Regions from separate parts of the Flavobacterium sp. 316 genome, predicted to be linked through region 2. Evidence: riboswitches for the same ligand, from Rfam matches in the RefSeq annotation. Region 2 holds a riboswitch; the other holds the start of a gene.
What was found. Region 2 has a riboswitch for thiamine pyrophosphate ahead of thiS (sulfur carrier protein ThiS). Riboswitches for the same ligand answer to the same signal wherever they lie in the genome.
Positions count from the first base shown of each region.

Region 1: it holds a riboswitch for thiamine pyrophosphate, as region 2 does, so the genes downstream of both, SY27_RS08775 (TonB-dependent receptor) here and thiS (sulfur carrier protein ThiS) in region 2, are expected to answer to the same signal.

Region 1 covers NZ_JYGZ01000003.1:537,241-547,308, reverse strand. The annotation lists gene SY27_RS08815 (PH domain-containing protein) at 1-611, shown strand, start outside; gene SY27_RS08810 (DUF4407 domain-containing protein) at 641-1,747, opposite strand; gene ahcY (adenosylhomocysteinase) at 1,922-3,238, opposite strand; gene SY27_RS08800 (4'-phosphopantetheinyl transferase superfamily protein) at 3,369-3,998, shown strand; gene SY27_RS08795 (geranylgeranylglyceryl/heptaprenylglyceryl phosphate synthase) at 3,998-4,711, shown strand; gene pnuC (nicotinamide riboside transporter PnuC) at 4,711-5,325, shown strand; gene SY27_RS08785 (DUF4301 family protein) at 5,295-6,830, shown strand; gene arfB (alternative ribosome rescue aminoacyl-tRNA hydrolase ArfB) at 6,823-7,224, shown strand; TPP riboswitch at 7,264-7,370, shown strand; gene SY27_RS08775 (TonB-dependent receptor) at 7,422-9,560, shown strand; gene SY27_RS08770 (acyl-CoA dehydrogenase) at 9,627-10,068, opposite strand, start outside.
Region 2 covers NZ_JYGZ01000004.1:119,214-129,281, forward strand. The annotation lists gene SY27_RS09320 (T9SS type A sorting domain-containing protein) at 1-1,772, shown strand, start outside; TPP riboswitch at 2,051-2,148, shown strand; gene thiS (sulfur carrier protein ThiS) at 2,220-2,426, shown strand; gene thiC (phosphomethylpyrimidine synthase ThiC) at 2,492-4,315, shown strand; gene SY27_RS09335 (thiamine phosphate synthase) at 4,398-4,988, shown strand; gene SY27_RS09340 (hydroxymethylpyrimidine/phosphomethylpyrimidine kinase) at 4,961-5,716, shown strand; gene SY27_RS09345 (thiamine phosphate synthase) at 5,709-6,332, shown strand; gene SY27_RS09350 (thiazole synthase) at 6,319-7,089, shown strand; gene thiH (2-iminoacetate synthase ThiH) at 7,143-8,279, shown strand; gene SY27_RS09360 (HesA/MoeB/ThiF family protein) at 8,328-9,038, shown strand; gene aat (leucyl/phenylalanyl-tRNA--protein transferase) at 9,022-9,672, opposite strand; gene SY27_RS09370 (DUF3127 domain-containing protein) at 9,781-10,068, opposite strand, start outside.

The DNA of each region.
Region 1 (10,068 bases), on a different contig from region 2:
TAACAATATTACCTGATAGTATTGTTGTTACAAATAAAAGGATAATATTGTGTAAGCCTAAAAATCTTGGTTTATCAATGGAGTTTGTAGATTATGATTGGCATGATATTACAGGTAGTTTTGTTAAAGAAGGAATTCTAGGGGCTGATTTTACTTTTACAACGAAGTCAGATTTAACATATACAATAGATTATTTACCAAAGAATCAAGCAAGAAAACTATATACTTTTGCTAAGGAACAACTTGAGATTCTTAAAAACCCTGTAATTAAAGAGGTTGATAAAGAAGAGTCTTCGGTGAGTGCAATTGAATTTGTTTCTGAAGATGTAGTTTTTAAAAATAAGGAATCTGAAAAAATAGTTCTTGAAGAGATTAAATCTGAAGAAGTGTTTGATTTTGCTGAAATTATTCCTGTTAATGAGCAAATTATTCGATATGAAGAAGCTAGAGTAGATAATAGTGTTGATTTAGGATCAGAGCGAAAATTGAGTGAATTATCTCAGGATGAATTGTTTGAAAAACTCCAAAATTACAAGAGGTTATTGGATAACGGGTTAATTTTACAAGGCGAGTATGATAGTTTTAAAAAGGAAATTTTGACTTATATGTAGAAAAAAAGGGAATTTATAAATTCCCTTTTTTAGTTTATAATGATTTTTTTTTGTTTTTCAACAAATCCATCTGCTTGTAATTTTAATAATTCTGTTGCTTTTTGTTTTTTGTATTTATATAGCTCATTGTCTTCTTTAATGTCAGTATATATTTTATCATAAATTTCGGCATCTGTTTTAAGTTGTAGTTCACTTTGATATTTATTTTGGGTTAGTGCGTTTAAAGTAAACATTTCATAATCTTCAATCTTGTGATCATATTCTCCTTTTCCAGATAGAAGTTTGGCAATTATGGGAGAGGTTTCTATTGCTAGAAATAATAGCATTATAAAGAATGAAGGTAGCCAAGGTAATTTGTTTAAAGCGTTTATTCTGGCCATTAAACCATCAAATGCGTTTATTATAGGTTGCGTCTCTGTTATTTTGTTTTCTAAATTATTTTGAATTTCTTTTATTTGAATTTCTAATTCGTTAATTTTAGATTGATTAGTGTTTTTTAAAGTTTCTAACTCTTTTAGAGCGGAATCGTGTTTTTCACGTTTTTCTTTATAAACGGGTCCTTTTCCTAATTTCTTCGTTCCAGTTGTTCCTTCTGCTTCAGTAATGTAAACAGTGTATAGATTATTAACTTCTTTTTCTTTTTTTAGGACATCATTTTTTAAGCTATCTATTTGCGCTTTATTCTTGTCTAAATCTTTTTGAAAATAATTAGAAATTTCTTTTTTATTGTTTAAGGCCATTGCATTTTTTTCTTTAAGCAAAACTGTATTGATTTCTTTTTCAAAAATTTTAATTTCTAAAGGTTTTGAAATGACAATTGCAATAATGATAGCTAGTATAATTCGAGGAGTTGCTTGAAGAAATTCTTTCCAGAAACTATCTCTTTTCCTTATAGTAGAAACAATAAATCGATCAAGATTGAATATAAGTAATCCCCAAATGAGACCAAAACCTATTGCAGTGTAGATGGTGTCGAAAACGGTGTATAATGCATAACTTGCGGCAATAAAAGCCATTATAGCAGTAAAAAAAACGGTAGCGCCAATTCCGGCATATTTGTTTTGTTCTGCATTAGAGCAAGAATTGATGAGATTCTTATCGGCTCCTGAACATAAGATAAAGAAGGTTTTTAACATAATATTGTTTTTTGATGATGATTGTATTGAAAATAAGTTCAATTTTTGATTAGTACAAATTTAATCACAAATGTTTCAAATTGTTGTTAAATTGTTGAAAAATAATTAGATAAAGAGAAACCCTTACAGTAATGTAAGGGTTTCTCTAAATAATTTTAAAATAGTTATTAAAAATTAATATCTATAATATTCTGGTTTGAAAGGACCTTCAACAGGAACTCCAATGTATTTTGCTTGATCTTCACGTAATGTTTCTAATTCAACACCTAGCTTAGCTAAATGTAAAGCAGCTACTTTCTCATCTAAATGTTTAGGTAACATATATACTTCATTTTTGTAAGCAGCGCTATTTGTCCATAATTCGATTTGCGCTAAAGTTTGGTTTGTAAATGAATTACTCATTACAAAACTTGGGTGACCTGTTGCACAGCCTAAATTAACTAAGCGTCCTTCAGCTAAAATGATGATATCTTTTCCATTAATAGTATATTTATCAACTTGTGGTTTGATTTCGATTTTTGATGTTCCATGATTTTTGTTTAACCAAGCCATGTCAATTTCGTTATCAAAGTGTCCAATATTACAAACAATTGTTTTATCTTTCATTTGTTCGAAATGAGAACCAAGAACGATATCTTTATTTCCTGTTGTAGTGATGATAATATCAGCATTTCCTACAACAGTGTTTAGTTTTTTAACTTCAAATCCGTCCATTGCAGCTTGTAAAGCACAAATTGGATCTATTTCTGTAACTGTTACGATAGAACCAGCTCCTCTAAAAGATGCAGCAGTACCTTTTCCTACATCACCATATCCGCAAACTACAACTCTTTTACCTGCTAACATAATATCTGTTGCTCTACGAACAGCATCAACTGCAGATTCTTTACAACCATATTTATTGTCAAATTTTGATTTAGTTACAGAGTCATTTACATTGATTGCTGGAATATGTAAAGTTCCGTTTTGCATTCTTTCATATAAACGGTGAACTCCAGTTGTTGTTTCTTCTGATAAACCTTTGATATTCTCAATTAATTCTGGAAAACGATCAAAAACCATGTTCGTTAAATCACCACCATCATCAAGAATCATATTTAATGGTTTTCTATCTTCACCAAACCATAAAGTTTGTTCAATACACCAGTCAAATTCTTCTTCATTTAGACCTTTCCATGCATAAACAGGGATTCCAGCAGCAGCGATAGCGGCAGCAGCATGATCTTGAGTTGAAAAGATATTACAAGAACTCCAAGTTACATCAGCACCAAGAGCTACTAAAGTTTCGATTAAAACAGCAGTTTGAATTGTCATATGAAGACATCCTGCAATACGAGCGCCTTTTAAAGGTTGACTTGTACCATATTCTGCTCTTAAAGCCATTAAACCTGGCATTTCTGCTTCAGCTAATTCAATTTCTTTTCTTCCCCAATCTGCTAAAGTAATATCTTTTACTTTGTAAGGTACATAAGTTGTCGTATTTGAACTCATCTATTGTATATTTGTATTATTAATTTTGAATGGCAAAGGTACAAAATCCATTTTTAATTATTAAATTTTATCACTTATTTTGTGAAATGTTTAATAGCATAAAGCTTTGAATTTCAATTGAATATTTTAGATGCCACTATATAAAAAAATAAATAGAGATAAAAACACAATTCTTTTCGTGTGGAAAATTGAAGAAGAGTTTGATGATTTATTTAAAATTATTTCCTTAAAAGAAACTTCATTGATCCGATTGTTAAATATGAAATCGGAAAGTCACCAAAGAGGGTTTTTAGCTGTAAGAATGTTACTCTTAGAAGCAGGTTATACTGATTTTGATTTATACTATGATGAGTTTGGTAAACCACATTTAGTTGATGGTAAACAAATCTCAATTAGTCATTCGCATGATTTCTCAGTAATACAGGTTGGTGATTGTAAGATGGGAATTGATTTAGAAATCTTAAAGAATAAAATTGTAACAATTGCACCGAGGTTTATGGATGTTATGCATTTGAAAAATTTAAATAAAGAAGAGAAAATAAAAAAAGCAACCGTTGTTTGGGGTGTAAAGGAATCGATATTCAAAATTAAAAATGAAAAAGGGATTAGTTTTCCAAATCATATTTTTGAAAATCAATTTAGTTTGAATGATTTTGGAGGAATTGCTCAATTAAAATTTAATAATACTATTGAAGAATATTGTTTTACATTTGAATTTATAGAGAATTATGCTTTAGTTTGCGCATTCGAAAAAAAGTAATGACGTCAATATATCAAGAAATAGTATTTGCTAAAAAAAGCAAAAGGAAACTTCTAGTAATTCTTTTGGATCCTGAAAAAATTTTAGTATCTGATGTTGCTTTACTATGTTCAAAAATTAAAAATGCTCCAGTGACTCATATATTTTTGGGAGGAAGTACTTTTAATGGAAATTATTTAGATGAATTAATTGTTGAAATAAAAAAGTATTGCACTCTTCCTATTCTGCTTTTTCCAGGAGATCACAAACAAATATCAAATGAAGCAGATGGAATTTTATTTTTGAGTTTATTGTCGGGGAGGAATCCAGATTACCTGATTGAGCATCAAATAAATGCAGTTCCTCTTTTAAAGAAAACAGATTTAGAAATTATTCCAACAGCTTATCTGTTAATTGAGAGCGGAACTATCACTGCTGTTGAAAGGGTTAGTCTAACAAAGCCACTAGATAGAAATAATATAGATTATGTTTGTCAAACAGCAAAAGCAGGAGAGTTTATGGGAAATAAACTGGTTTATTTAGAAGCAGGAAGTGGGGCAAAAAATGCGATTCCTTTAGAAATGATTAAGAAAGTGGTTGATGAAATTCAGATTCCATTAATCGTTGGAGGAGGTATTAGTACTCAGGAAGCTATAGAGAAAGTATTTGAAGCAGGTGCCGATATGGTTGTTATTGGAACTGCATTTGAAAATGATAACACCTTTTTTAATTAATGATTGATTTTTTATTTTCACAATATAAAGGCTATCCGACACATCAAATTGTTTTAGAAATTATTGCTATTCTTTTTGGATTGGCAAGTGTTTTGTTTGCTAAAAAGAATAATATTTTAGTTTATCCAACGGGAATTGTTAGTACCATTATTTTTGTATATTTATTGTATAAATGGAGTTTAATTGGAGATATGTTAATTAATGGATATTATGCTATTATGAGTATTTATGGTTGGGTGCTTTGGTCACAAAAAAAAGATGATATAATAGAGTATCCTATATCTATTATGGATAAAAGAGATATTATTAAAGCTGTGGTTATATTTTTTATTACAGTTCTATTTGTTGTTTTTATATACAAATTTTTCAATAAATTTACAGACTGGACAGCTTATGTAGATACATTTACAACAGGGATATTTTTTGTAGGAATGTGGCTTATGGCTAAAAGAAAAATTGAAAATTGGATACTTTGGATTATTGGAGATATTATTTCTATTCCATTGTATTTTTATAAAGGTTATACTTTTACAAGCCTTCAATATTTTATTTTTACAATTATTGCAATTTACGCCTTTAAAGAATGGAAAAAAAGTTTAGCGAAAACGATTTAAAACAAATAAAACTCAAAGAAATAGCAGTAGAAAGCATAGAGCAACAGCTACGTTTTTTTAGAACTGGAATTCCTAAAATTAAATTACTAAAGTCAGCAACAAAAGATGATGGTATTTGGGTTTTAGATAAAGAAGAAAAAGCTTTTTATGTAGCGGTATTTGATAAGAAAAAGCAGTATTTTAATATTGAAAAGTTTATTCCTGCTTCTGGTGCGGCTACAAGGATGTTTAAGTTTTTAGCTGAATTTTTGTTCGAATTTGACATTGAAAATGAAACGATTAATGCTTATATTAATAGAAAGAAAAGCAATGACCTACCTATTTTTTTAATTGGAATAAAAAATTTCCCTTTTTATCTAGAATTAAAAAAGCATACGCTTTCTCTTTATCCAGAATATGAAAGTTATAATAGTGATAAAAAAAGTTATTGTTTAATTAAAACACTACTTTCGAAAGACTGTTTCAATTATGGAAATAAACCTAAAGGAGTTTTACCTTTTCACGAGAAAGAAGGAGAAAAAGTAACGCCAATAGAAGAACATTTAAAGGAAACTGTTTTTTATAAAAGAGGAGATAGAAAGTCTAAAGTACATTTTACAATCTCAGAAGAACATTTAGCGGATTTTGAAAAAATAACGTCAAAGTATGATGATTTTGATATTTCATTTTCATATCAACAACCTTATACTGATACACTAGCTGTAAACTTAGATAATTCTCCTTATAGAGATGAACAAGGTAATTTGTTTTTTAGACCAGGAGGACATGGGGCTTTAATTGAAAATCTTAATGCTCTGAATTCGGATATTATCTTTATAAAAAATATTGACAATGTTTCCTATAATCACATTGATGATGTTTTAGAGAATAAAAAAATACTAGGAGGAGTCTTAATTACTATTCAAAATCAAGTATTTGATTATCTTAAAGAAATTGAAAAAGAAACAATAACTATTGAAAGAATTAAAGAGATTTCAGATTTTATCACTCAAAAATTAAATTGGAATCTACCAAAAGAGTTTTTTAATTTTACTCCAAAAGAGCAATTAGAAAAACTTTTTGAGATATTGAATAGACCTATTCGTGTATGTGGAATGGTCAAAAATGAAGGAGAACCAGGAGGTGGTCCTTTTTGGATTAATCATGAAGATGGAAGAGTTTCGCTTCAAATTGTAGAAAGCTCGCAAATAGACTTAAATGACACAAATCAAATGAATATTTTTAGAAATTCAACACATTTTAATCCTGTAGATTTAGTTTGTGGAATTAAAAAATATAATGGAGAAAAATTTGATTTAAACGAGTATGTAGATAAAAATACAGGTTTTATTGTTGAAAAAAATAAAAATGGTAATCCGATAAAAGGATTTGAGTTACCAGGTTTGTGGAATGGAGCAATGGCATTTTGGATTACTATTTTCGTTGAAGTTCCGTTAACTACATTTAATCCAGTAAAAACAGTGAATGATTTATTAAAGTCAGCACATCAATCAAAAAATGAATAAAGAAATTGTTATATCTGAGTTAAAATTAAAAGCAGTAAGAAGTAGTGGTGCTGGTGGTCAAAATGTAAATAAAGTTTCTTCTAAAGTAGTGCTTACTTTCGATTTAAATAGTTCATTGGGTTTAACTGAAGAGGAAAAAGAGTATTTAAAAGAAAGAATAGCAACTAGATTAACACAAGATTTTATTTTGATGTTAAATTGTGATGAAGATAGAAGTCAATTAAAAAACAAAGAAATTGTAATTAAACGATTTCTAACGATATTAACTAACGGATTAAAGAAACCTAAAATTAGAAAAGAAACTAGAATTCCAAAATCAGTAAAAGAAAAAAGAATTAAAGAAAAGAAAAATATAGGTTTAATAAAGCAGTCTAGAAGAAAGCCAGAAATTTAACTTTTTACAGATATAATCTGATTACTTTACTATCTTTGCACCGTCTCAAAGGGGTGCTTTAAATATTTTAAAATTTTAAGGCTGAGATTATACCCGTGGAACCTAGAACAGATAATGCTGTTTAGGGAATTAAAAAACTAAATACTATTAAATTTAACAAAGAATAATTACCCCTTTTATTCGTATATAATTTGCGAATGAAAACTTTATTCAAAATTAAAAAATCAAAAAAGACATTGAGCTTTTTGATTACTTTTTCTTCACTATGTATCTTTTCACAGGAAAAACAACTTGACAGTATTAAAGTAACACAACTAGACGAGGTTTTAGTGTCTGCCGTAAGAGCAAATTCAAAGCAACCTGTAAGTTTTACTAATATGTCAAAAACTGAAATTGCAAAACGCAATTTAGGTCAAGACATTCCTATGTTATTAAACTATTTGCCTTCTGTTGTTACTACAACTGATGCTGGAAATGGTGTTGGCTATACAGGAATTAGAGTAAGAGGGAGTGATGCGACAAGAGTAAATATTACAATTAATGGAATTCCATATAATGATTCAGAATCTCATGGAACATATTGGGTAAACATGCCTGATTTCGCTTCTTCTTTACAAAGTATTCAATTACAAAGAGGAGTTGGAACATCTACAAATGGTTCTGGAGCGTTTGGAGCAAGTTTAAATATGCTTACAGATTTAGCTGCGGAAGAATCAAATGGTGAAATTTCAAATTCATTTGGAAGTTTTAATACAAGAAAACATACGGTAAAATTTAGTACTGGAAAAATGAAAAATGGTTTTGAACTTTCTGGAAGATTGTCAAATATTCACTCAGATGGTTATGTTGATAGAGCTACTTCAGATTTGAAATCCTATTTTTTACAAGGTGCTTATTTTGAAGGAACTACTTTGATTAAGGCCTTAGCGTTTGGAGGAACTGAAAGAACGTATCAATCATGGAACGGAGTTGATAGAGAGACTTTTAATGAAAACCCTACATTTAATTCAGCAGGAATGTATACTGATGAGTTTGGGAATACTCGTTATTATGATAATGAAACAGATAATTATCAGCAAGATCATTATCAGTTACATTGGAACGAGAAATGGAGTGAGAATTGGAATACAAACTTAGCTTTTCATTATACAAAAGGAAAAGGATATTACGAAAATTATAAAGAAGATGAAGCTTTTTCAGATTATGGGCTTATTCCAACTGCTGGGCAAGTTTCAACAGATTTAATTCGTCAAAAATGGTTAGATAATAATTTCTATGGAACTACATTTTCTGCAAATTATAATAAAGATAATTTTGACTTTATATTAGGAGGAGCTTGGAATAAATATGAAGGCGATCATTTTGGAAAAGTAATTTGGGCAAGATATGCTTCTACAAGTGAACTTGGAGATAGATATTACGATGATTATGGAAATAAAACAGACGGAAATGTTTTTGCAAAAGTGAGTTATGAATTTTCAAACGGATTTGCTGTTTTCGGAGACTTACAGTATAGAACAGTAAACTATGAAGCAAATGGAGTTCAAGCAGATTTGATAAATGATACATTTAATTTTTTCAATCCAAAAGCAGGACTAACATATAAATTATCTAATAATAGTACTTTATTTTTGTCGTATGCAAGAGCAAATAGAGAGCCAAATAGAACAGATTATGAGAATGGAAGTCCTAAGCCAGAACAGTTAGACGATTTTGAATTAGGATGGAAATTCGGATCTTCAAAATCAAGATTAAATGTGAATGCATACTATATGGCATATAAAGATCAATTGGTTTTAACAGGTGAGCTGGATGATGTTGGAGCGCCTATTCGTAGTAATAGTGGTGATAGTTATCGTTTAGGTGTTGAAGTAGAAGCTACAATATTATTGTCTAAAAAATGGACAATAGCGCCTAATTTTACATTGAGTAAGAATAAAAATATTGATTTTTATTCAGATGCTTCTGGAGATTTGGAGAATATTGGGAATACAAATATTGCATATTCGCCAGAAATTATAATTGGAAATCAAATAATATTCAGTGGGTTTAAAAATTTTGAAATAGGTTTGCTGTCAAAATTTGTAGGAGAACAATATTTAAATAATACAGATGATAAATCAGGGATATTAGCAGATTATTTTGTTAATGATTTAAATTTAATATATTCTTTACCAATACATAAAATTGCTGAAGAAATTATTTTTACACTTAATTCGAATAATATTTTTAATAAAAAATATGCTTCTAATGCTGTTGATTATGGAGGTGGTTATGTTTATTATTATCCACAAGCAGGTGCAAATATAATGTTTGGAATGACTTTGAAGTTTTAAAAAAAACAAATAGACATAAAAAAACCGACTTTTAAAGTCGGTTTTTTAGTTTATATAAGAATATAGTTATTGAACTAATCCTCTTGAAATTACAATACGTTGAATTTCTGATGTTCCTTCATAAATCTGTGTAATTTTCGCATCACGCATCATACGTTCTACATGGTATTCACGTACATAACCATTTCCTCCATGAATTTGTACAGCTTCAATGGTTACGTTCATAGCTGTTTCAGAAGCAAAAAGTTTTGCCATTGCACCTGAATGCGATATGTCTTGACCAGCGTCTTTTTCAAAAGCAGCTTTAAAGCATAACATTCTTGCAGCTGTAATTTGAGTTGCCATATCTGCTAATTTAAAAGCAATAGCTTGATGCTTGAAAATTTCTTTTCCAAAAGCTTTACGTTCTTGTGCATACTTTAAAGCTAATTCATAAGCTCCAGAAGCAATACCTAATGCTTGAGAAGCAATACCGATTCTTCCTCCATTTAAAACGCCCATTGCGAAA
Region 2 (10,068 bases):
GGCTAGAAGATATTGCATTTGGTTCTGGAACTGCAACAGCAAGTGGCTTACAATATGCAGGTGCAGCGTATATTATTTTTGGATCTAGTGTTCCTTACCCTAGTCCGTTTGACTTATCTACTTTAGACGGATCCAATGGTTTTACTGTAGACGGTATAGCTTATGATGAAAGACGAGGAGCAACAATAACAGGACCTGGCGATATTAATGGAGACGGAATTGATGATTTAATCATCGGATCTAGCAGTACCTCTCCAGATGAAATCGTCATTTATGGGACAACTTCTTTTCCAGCATTAATAACAATCAACGATATCAATGGCACTAATGGCTTTTTAATTGATACACCTGGAAGTAATCAAATAACTGGTTTAGGTGACGTTAACGGTGATGGAATTAACGATTTTATTATTGGCACTCCACATTGGTCAGGACAGGCATGGATTATTTTTGGTCGTTCAAGCAATTTTCCAACATCAATTGATGCCTCTTGGTTAGATGGCACAAAAGGTTTTAAAACCAGTAGTTTTCCTGGCTCAAGACCATCTTACAAAGTTGGAGGAGCAGGCGACATAAATAATGATGGATTCAAAGATATTCTTATTGGAAATTGGGATTCAACTAACCCAGCTATTAGCTATTTACTTTTTGGAAAAGGAACACCATTTTCTCCTTTGGTGGATTTAACAACTTTAGACGGAACTGATGGATTCAGTATTGATAACAATGGAGGAAACTTTTTAACCTTTGTAGGTACTTTAGGTGATATTAACAATGATGGTATTGATGATTTTTTCTCAGAAACAAATGCGATATACGGAAGTACTGATCCTTTTCCTGCCCATTTTCCTTTAAGTAGTTTAAACGGGACAGACGGATTTACACTTCCTGGACAATTAACATCTGCTGGAATAGGAGACATAAATATGGACGGTATTGATGATTTCATTTCAGTATATGGAAGTAGTGGTCGTGCATATATTGTTTTTGGAAGTACTAGCGGTTTTCCAAATCCAATAAACGAGACAACGCTAAATGGAGTAAATGGTTTCATTATAGAAGGTTTAAACCCAACCAATATAGCTCGTCCTGTTAGCGGTAATGGTGATATTAATGGAGATGGAATATCGGATTTTGTTGTAGGTAGTCCATATACACCAACCACACAAATAGGGAAATCTTATGTTATTTTTGGAGGAGACCATTATGCGATGCCTTTAAATATTGAATATCCACAAACGGAAAATGTGACACCTACAGCGCTTACTTTGATTGTTAATGGTCCAGAAACAGGAACAATTCACTATGCTATTTTCCCAGGAAACAACGCAGGAACAGTAACCCACAATGACATCCTTAATGGAACTGGAGCAATTGCAAATGGTAATTTCTTAATGAATGTCCAAAATGGAAATGTCAATAATATTGTTTCTTCTTTACCTACAAATTCATCTTTTGATGTATATTTATTCCTAGAAGATAATGCTGGAAATTGGACGCAGATATACGATTTAAATAATGTTTTAGATAATGAAGATTTTATCCTTTCTGAAACAGATATTTATCCCAATCCAACAACTTCTAGCATTAATGTAAATCTTACTACTTACGCTACTTACGAATTAATAACTATAAACGGACAAGTAATTCAAAAAGGAGAGCTAATAAACGGTAAAAATGTAGTAGATATGTCTAGCCTATCAAAAGGTCTATACTTTTTGTATGTAAAAACAGATGCGGGCACTGCAACTAAAAAAATTATGAAAAAATAAGCTTTATTGGATTCGCTTGACAATTAGAAATAACTACAAGAACATTCCTATGGATAAAACATTTATAATGAGTTACTATAGCATAGTACTATAATACACTTGTAACTAGTATGGGTTACTATAGTAAGGTGCCTTGTTGCACTTTTGATTTAATAAAACCCCTGAAGCATAAATTTATAATCCTTACCCACAAAGTAAAAATCAAAAGTAACCGGATTACAACTTTTGTTATTTTTCTAACTTTAAGATTATTTTTCAATTCATTTCACTACATTTGTTATTCACTTTAGGGGTGTCTGTAATTTTACAGGCTGAGATTTTACCCTCTGAACCTGATTTAGTTCATACTAGCGTAGGGAAAAGTAAGATGACTTCATTGTACACTCATGTACCATTATAGCCATTCCTAAAGTATAACTATATAATATACTAAATTCAGTAAAAGGAATGGAATTAAAAATCAACAACCAACACAAAACTTTCGATTGTAACACTCTTACAATTCAAGAACTTATCGATTTCGAACTTCCCACAAAACAAAATGGGATTGCTGTTGCTGTAAATCAAACTGTGGTTTCCAAAAACCAATGGAACACTTTTTCTCTTTCTCCTTCCGATGACATTTTAATTATTACCGCTACACAAGGCGGATAATTTTCTATAGTTAATATTTAATAGTACCTCATTTACCTAAAAAACATTACCAAATCCATAACAAGATGACTAACGAAGAACAAATTTCCAGACAACCATTCCCTAATTCAAAAAAAGTATACATAGATGGGGAAATTCATTCAATAAAAGTAGCAATGAGAGAAATCACATTGTCAGATACAAAATTAGCTAAAGGAGGTGTTGAAAAAAACCCACCAGTTACTGTTTATGATACTTCTGGTGCATATACTGATCCAAATATTGAAATTGATGTTCGAAAAGGGCTTCCTCGCCTAAGAGAACAATGGATTTTAGATCGCAATGATGTAGAAGAACTAACTGAAATTTCTTCAAAATATGGAAAAGAACGCTTACACAATCCTGATTTAGACCATCTACGTTTTGAATACTTACATAAACCAATGCGTGCTAAAAAAGGAGCTAATGTTACACAACTTTACTATGCGAAACAAGGCATTATTACACCAGAAATGGAATATATTGCTATTCGTGAAAACCAACGTATTGAACAACTAGAGAATCAAACCAAGGCCATGCAATGCCAACATACAGGAGAAAGTTTTGGAGCCAATACACCAAAAACCAAAATTACACCTGAATTTGTTCGTAGCGAAGTAGCAGCAGGTCGTGCTATTATTCCAAACAACATCAACCATCCTGAAAGCGAACCCATGATTGTTGGTAGAAACTTCTTGGTAAAAATTAATGCAAATATTGGAAACAGTGCGGTAACTTCTAGTATTGAAGAAGAAGTTGAAAAAGCCGTTTGGGCTTGTCGTTGGGGAGCAGATACTATTATGGATTTATCAACAGGAAAAAACATTCACGAAACTAGAGAATGGATTATTCGTAATTCTCCTGTTCCTATTGGAACTGTTCCTATTTACCAAGCTTTAGAAAAGGTAAAAGGAGTTGCAGAAGATTTAACTTGGGAAATTTTCAGAGATACTTTAATTGAACAATCAGAACAAGGAGTTTCATACTTCACTATTCATGCCGGTGTCCTTTTGAGATATATACATTTAACCGCTAATCGTGTAACAGGAATTGTATCTCGTGGCGGTTCAATTATGGCAAAATGGTGCTTATTTCATCATAAAGAAAACTTCTTATACACTCATTTCGAAGAAATTTGCGAAATCATGAAGCAATATGATGTGGCTTTTTCTCTTGGAGATGGTTTGCGTCCGGGTTCTATTGCCGATGCTAACGATGCTGCACAATTTGCTGAATTAGAAACTTTAGGAGAATTGACAAAAATTGCTTGGAAACACGATGTACAAGTCTTTATTGAAGGTCCTGGTCACGTACCTATGCACATGATTAAAGAAAACATGGACAAACAATTAGAACATTGTTCAGAAGCTCCATTTTATACTTTAGGGCCTTTGACAACAGATATTGCTCCAGGTTACGACCACATTACTTCTGCGATTGGAGCAGCCATGATTGGTTGGTATGGCTGTGCGATGCTTTGTTATGTAACACCAAAAGAACATTTAGGCTTACCTAATAAAAAAGATGTTAAAGATGGAGTTATAACCTATAAAATTTCAGCTCATGCTGCTGATTTAGCCAAAGGTCATCCAGGAGCACAATATCGTGATAACGCTTTAAGTAAAGCCCGTTTTGAGTTTCGATGGGAAGACCAATTCAACTTGGCTCTTGATCCAGATACTGCAAGAGAGTTTCATGATGAAACACTTCCCGCAGATGGTGCTAAAGTAGCGCACTTCTGTTCGATGTGTGGTCCAAAATTCTGTTCAATGAAAATTTCTCAAGAAATTAGAGATTCTGCTGCTGCAGAAGAAGGCATGAAAGCCATGTCGGAAGAATTTATCGAAAACGGAAAAGAAATTTATTTGTAGAAATCGTCAATTCGAGTGTTTTTTATGGAGAGAAACGGAATAAAAAATGTATCGAGAACTTAGATTTCATAAAAGAAAAATCATGATAGTAATTTCAAATCCAACGGAAATAGTGAATGAAGTAAGCATCATAAATTCTCTTTTTGAAGAAGGTATGGAGTTGTTTCATATTCGAAAACCAAATTATTCAATAGAAAAATTACGTTCTTTTTTGCTAGCAATACATTCGAATTATTATTCAAAATTGGTTTTGCATCAACATCATGAGTTAACTGAAGAATTTCAGATCAAAAAAGTTCATTTTACAGAAAAAGATAGATTAAACAAAATACCTGACAAGTTTCAAAAATCTGTCAGGTTTCTATCTACTTCGGTACATTCAATAGAAGATTTTAATGGTTTACCCAATGTTTATAATTATGCCTTTTTAAGTCCGATTTATTCAAGTATTTCAAAACAGAATTATGTCCCAACGAAAAATGCTTTTGAAGAAATAAAGAAACGAACCAATCATCATACAAAATTGATTGCTTTAGGAGGAATTTCAGTTGAAAATATTGAAGAAGTATTGCATAATGATTTTGATGATTATGCTTTGCTTGGAGCCATTTGGAATACCAAAAACCCAATAGAAAACTTTAAAAAATGTCAAACAATCGCCCAATCGTTTTAAGCATTGCTGGTTTTGATCCTTCTGGTGGAGCTGGTGTTTTAACCGATGTAAAAACATTCGAGCAACATCAGGTTTATGGTTTTGCAATTATAACAGGAAACACCATTCAAACAGAAAATGAATTCATAAAAATGGAATGGATAACAATTGATTTTGTACTTGAATCGATGACTATTCTTTTTAATAAATACGAAATTAAAGCCGTAAAAATTGGGATTGTTCCTACTTTGGAGTATTTAGAACAAATTGTTTTCCAAATAAAAAAACTTTCTCAAAAGACAAAAATCATTTGGGACACCGTTTTAAGATCCAGTACAGATTTTAACTTTATGGACATTGAAAATCAAATAAAATTAAAATCCATTTTAAATCAAATGGATTTAATTACACCCAATTATAAAGAAATTTTGCAATTGTCTACCAAAGGAATCAATGCAGAAACCATTGCAAAAAATATTTCTCAACATTGTGCAATTCTCTTAAAAGGCGGACACAATTCGGAAGCATTGGGAACCGATTTCTTATTTTTGAAAGATGAGATATTTACACTTTTACCAGAAACTAAAAATATCTTTAGCAAACACGGTTCAGGTTGTGTTTTATCTTCCGCTATAACAGCAAACTTGGCTTTAGGTTTTGATATTAAACCTTCTTGTAAAAAAGCTAAGATGTACATCGAAAAATTTCTTAATTCCAACAATACTTTATTAGGATATCATTATGATTAGTAAATTACACTATATCTCACAAGGAAATACAATTGACGAACAATTGAATAATATTCAACAAACATTAGATAGTGGTTGCAACTGGGTTCAATTGCGTTTTAAAAACGGAAACACAAAGGAAGTTTTAACTGTTGCTGAAAGAACCAAACACCTTTGCGAACAGTACAAAGCTACTTTAATTATTAACGACAAAGTAGATTTAGCTTCTCAAGTAAATGCAGATGGTGTTCATCTAGGTTTAGATGATATGTCAATTAAAGAAGCTCGTATTATTTTAGGTAGCCAAAAAATCATAGGTGGAACAGCAAATACTTTTGAACACGTTTTGCAAAGAGTTAATGAAGAATGCGACTATATAGGTCTTGGTCCTTTTCGTTTTACTACTACTAAAGAAAAATTAAGTCCCATTTTAGGTTTAGAAGGCTACCAAACTATTCTAAACCAAATGAAAAAGAATAATATCTCAACACCACTTATTGCAATTGGTGGCATTCAATTAGAAGACATCACTTTACTTATAGAAACAGGCATTCATGGTATTGCCGTTTCAAGTCTATTAACTCAAAACCCAACAGTAATAACAACACTCAACGAAAAATTATATGTCAACATTTAAAATTTCAGATACAACATTCAGTTCCCGTTTGTTTTTAGGAACGGGAAAATTCGGTTCTAATCAACAAATGGAAGAAGCTATTTTAGCTTCCGAAAGTGAATTGGTAACCGTAGCTCTAAAACGTGTGGATTTTGAAACAGAAACAGATACTATTCTTTCGCATTTAAAACACCCGAATATCAATTTATTACCCAATACTTCTGGTGCAAGAAATGCTAAAGAAGCTGTTTTTGCCGCTCAATTAGCAAGAGAAGCTTTTGAAACCAACTTCTTGAAATTAGAAATTCATCCAGACCCAAAATATTTATTACCTGATCCTATTGAAACCCTAAAAGCAACGGAAGAATTAGCCAAACTAGGCTTCATTGTATTGCCTTATATTCATGCTGACCCTGTTTTATGTAAACGTTTAGAAGAAGTTGGCACAGCAGCCGTAATGCCATTAGGCTCTCCCATAGGAAGCAATAAAGGATTAAAAACAATTGATTTTTTAGAAATTATTATTGAACAAAGTAATGTTCCTGTCATCGTTGATGCTGGAATTGGAGCTCCTTCTGATGCAGCAAAAGCCATGGAAATTGGTGCAGATGCTGTTTTAGTAAATACTGCAATTGCTGTGGCTCAGAATCCAAAATTAATGGCGGAAGCTTTTAAAGAAGCTGTTATTGCTGGACGAAAAGCGTATAAAGCACAATTGGGTTCAGTTTCTAATTTTGCACAAGCATCGAGTCCGTTGACGGCTTTTTTGAATGAATAGAGTCCTTAGTGATTAGTAAAAAGTAATTAGTCTCCTATTATCAACAATACAATATGAACACATTCAACGAAATATTCAAAAAATACGATTGGGATTCCATTCAAAAAAAGATCTATTCAGTTACTGCTAAAGAAGTTGAACAAAGTCTTTCCAAAAACAAATGCACTGTTGATGATTTTTTAAACTTTATCTCTCCTATTGCGCAAAACTATTTGGAGGTAATGGCTCAAAAAAGTCATGTCCTTACTAAACAACGCTTTGGAAAAACCATTCAAATGTATGCTCCTATGTATTTGAGTAATGAATGTCAGAACATTTGCACCTATTGCGGTTTTAGTCTAGACAATAAAATCAAACGAAAAACCTTAAATGATAGCGAGATAAAAGAAGAAGTTTCAGTATTAAAAGAGGCTGGTTTCGATCATATTCTATTAGTTACTGGTGAAGCCAACTATACCGTAAATATTCATTATTTTTTGAATGCGATTCAACAAATTCAAAAACATTTTGCTAATATTTCAGTCGAAGTACAACCACTCGATGAAGAAGAATATTTGGCTTTGCATGAAGCTGGTGTTCATACCGTTTTAGTATATCAAGAAACATATCATAAAGAAGTATATAAAAAATACCATCCTAAAGGAAAAAAATCAAACTTCGAATATCGCTTAGAAACACCCGATAGAATTGGAAAAGCAGGTATTCACAAAATTGGATTAGGAGTTTTATTAGGTTTAGAAAACTGGAGAACTGATAGTTTTTTCAATGCTCTACATATTGATTATTTACAAAAAACATATTGGCAAAGTAAATATTCGGTTTCTTTTCCAAGACTTCGTCCTGCAGAGGGAATCATTGAACCCAACTTTATTATGGATGACAAGGATTTAACACAATTAATCTGTGCCTACCGTATTTGGAATCCCGATTTAGAGATTTCTATTTCAACACGAGAAAACGAAAAATTCAGAGACAATATCATTCCTATTGGTACTACAACAATGAGTGCAGGATCTAAAACAAATCCTGGTGGCTATAGTGTTGACAAACAATCTTTAGAACAATTTGAAACGAGTGATGACCGTTCGGCTGTTGAAATAGCAACCATTATCCGTGAAAAAGGTTACGAGCCCGTTTGGAAAGATTGGGACAAAACATTTAGTAATAAAGTACAAAATCCTAAAATCTAAAGTCTTAAAAATTGCTATATAAAAGAACTTATAAATTGAGAGTGAAAAATGCTTAGTATTCAAGATTACTTACGATATACAAAACCAATGTTACTCCCTGAAATTGGTAACGAAGGACAAGAAAAAATAAAAAATGCTAAAGTTTTAGTAATTGGTGCTGGTGGTTTAGGTTGTCCAATTCTTCAATATTTGGCTAGCTCTGGTGTGGGAATAGTTGGTATTGTTGATTTTGACCAAGTAGAATTATCTAATTTACACCGACAAATTTTATATACTGAAAACCACATCGAATTACCAAAAGTAACTACAGCTACAGAAGTGTTAAAAAATCTAAATCCTGCTGTTAATTACATTCCTTTCGAAGAAAAAATAACTACTGCTAATTGCGAAAGCATACTTTCTCAATTTGACGTAATTGTTGATGGTTGCGATAATTTTGCCACTCGTTATTTAGTTAACGATACCTGTTTGAAATTGGGCAAACCTTTAATTTATGGAAGTATTTTAAAATTTGAAGGACAAATTGCTGTTTTCAATAATAAAGGCAGTAAAAACCTTCGCGACTTATTTCCAGAACCACCCAATCCCGAGGATGTCCCGAATTGCAGTTTAAATGGTGTTTTAGGCACATTACCCGGAATTATTGGTACTATGATGGCTCACGAAACCTTAAAAATTATTACTAATTTACCTTGTTTAACCAATGAACTGATTATTTTCAATACTTTAGAATGGAGTTTTATTAAGTTGAAGTTTTAGGGTAATTCAACACCATCATGAAGTCTTCCCTATCAATTTCCACACAACCTAAAGAGGCTAAGTGATCATTATAAACTTGGCAATCTAAAATTCTATAGTTATTTTTTTCTAAATGCTTTACCAAATAAATAAAAGCTATTTTACTAGCATTGGAGACTTTGGAAAACATGCTTTCTCCACAAAAAACATGACCTAAATCTATTCCATATAAACCTCCAACTAATTCATCCTCTTGCCAAACTTCAATACTTTTTGCAATACCTATTTCATGTAATTTACAATAAGCTTCCACCATCTCATTAGTAATCCAAGTTCCTGGTTGATCTTTTCTAATGACTTTTTTACAATTAGTAATTACATCTCTAAAAGCTGTATTAAATGTTACCTTAAACTTATTTTGATTGAGTACATTTCTCATACTCTTAGACACTTTTAAGTCTTCAAAAAACAAAACCATTCTTTCAGGTGGTGACCACCAAAGAATAGGCTCATCATCTTCAAACCATGGAAAAATTCCACTTTTATAAGCTAGTTGTAATCTTTCTATAGATAAATCACCTCCAACAGCTAAAACACCATCAGGCGTTGCCTCATCAACAGGCGGAAAATAAAGTTCTTTTGTTAGAAAATACATTCTTATATAATATAGATGAGAGAAAAAAGAGAAAAGAATAAGTACACAAAAACCACTCTAAAATTAGAATGGCTTTCTTTATTCTTTGCTCTTTACTCTATTTTTCTTTTAAAAAGGTAAATCGTCATGCTCTTCTTCATTGAAGTTCGTTGCTGGCTCAAAAGCATCAGCAGCTGGCATAGGAGGAACTTGATTTGATGGTGCTTCTGCTTGCACTTTCTCAATTCTCCAACCTTGTATTGAATTAAAATATTTAGTTTCTCCTTGTGGATTAACCCATTCTCTTCCTCTTAAATTAATCGATACTTTTACTTGTTCTCCAGGATTATAATTATTTAATAAATCTGTTTTATCCTGTGTGAACTCAATCATTATATGTTGTGGATATTGTTCTTC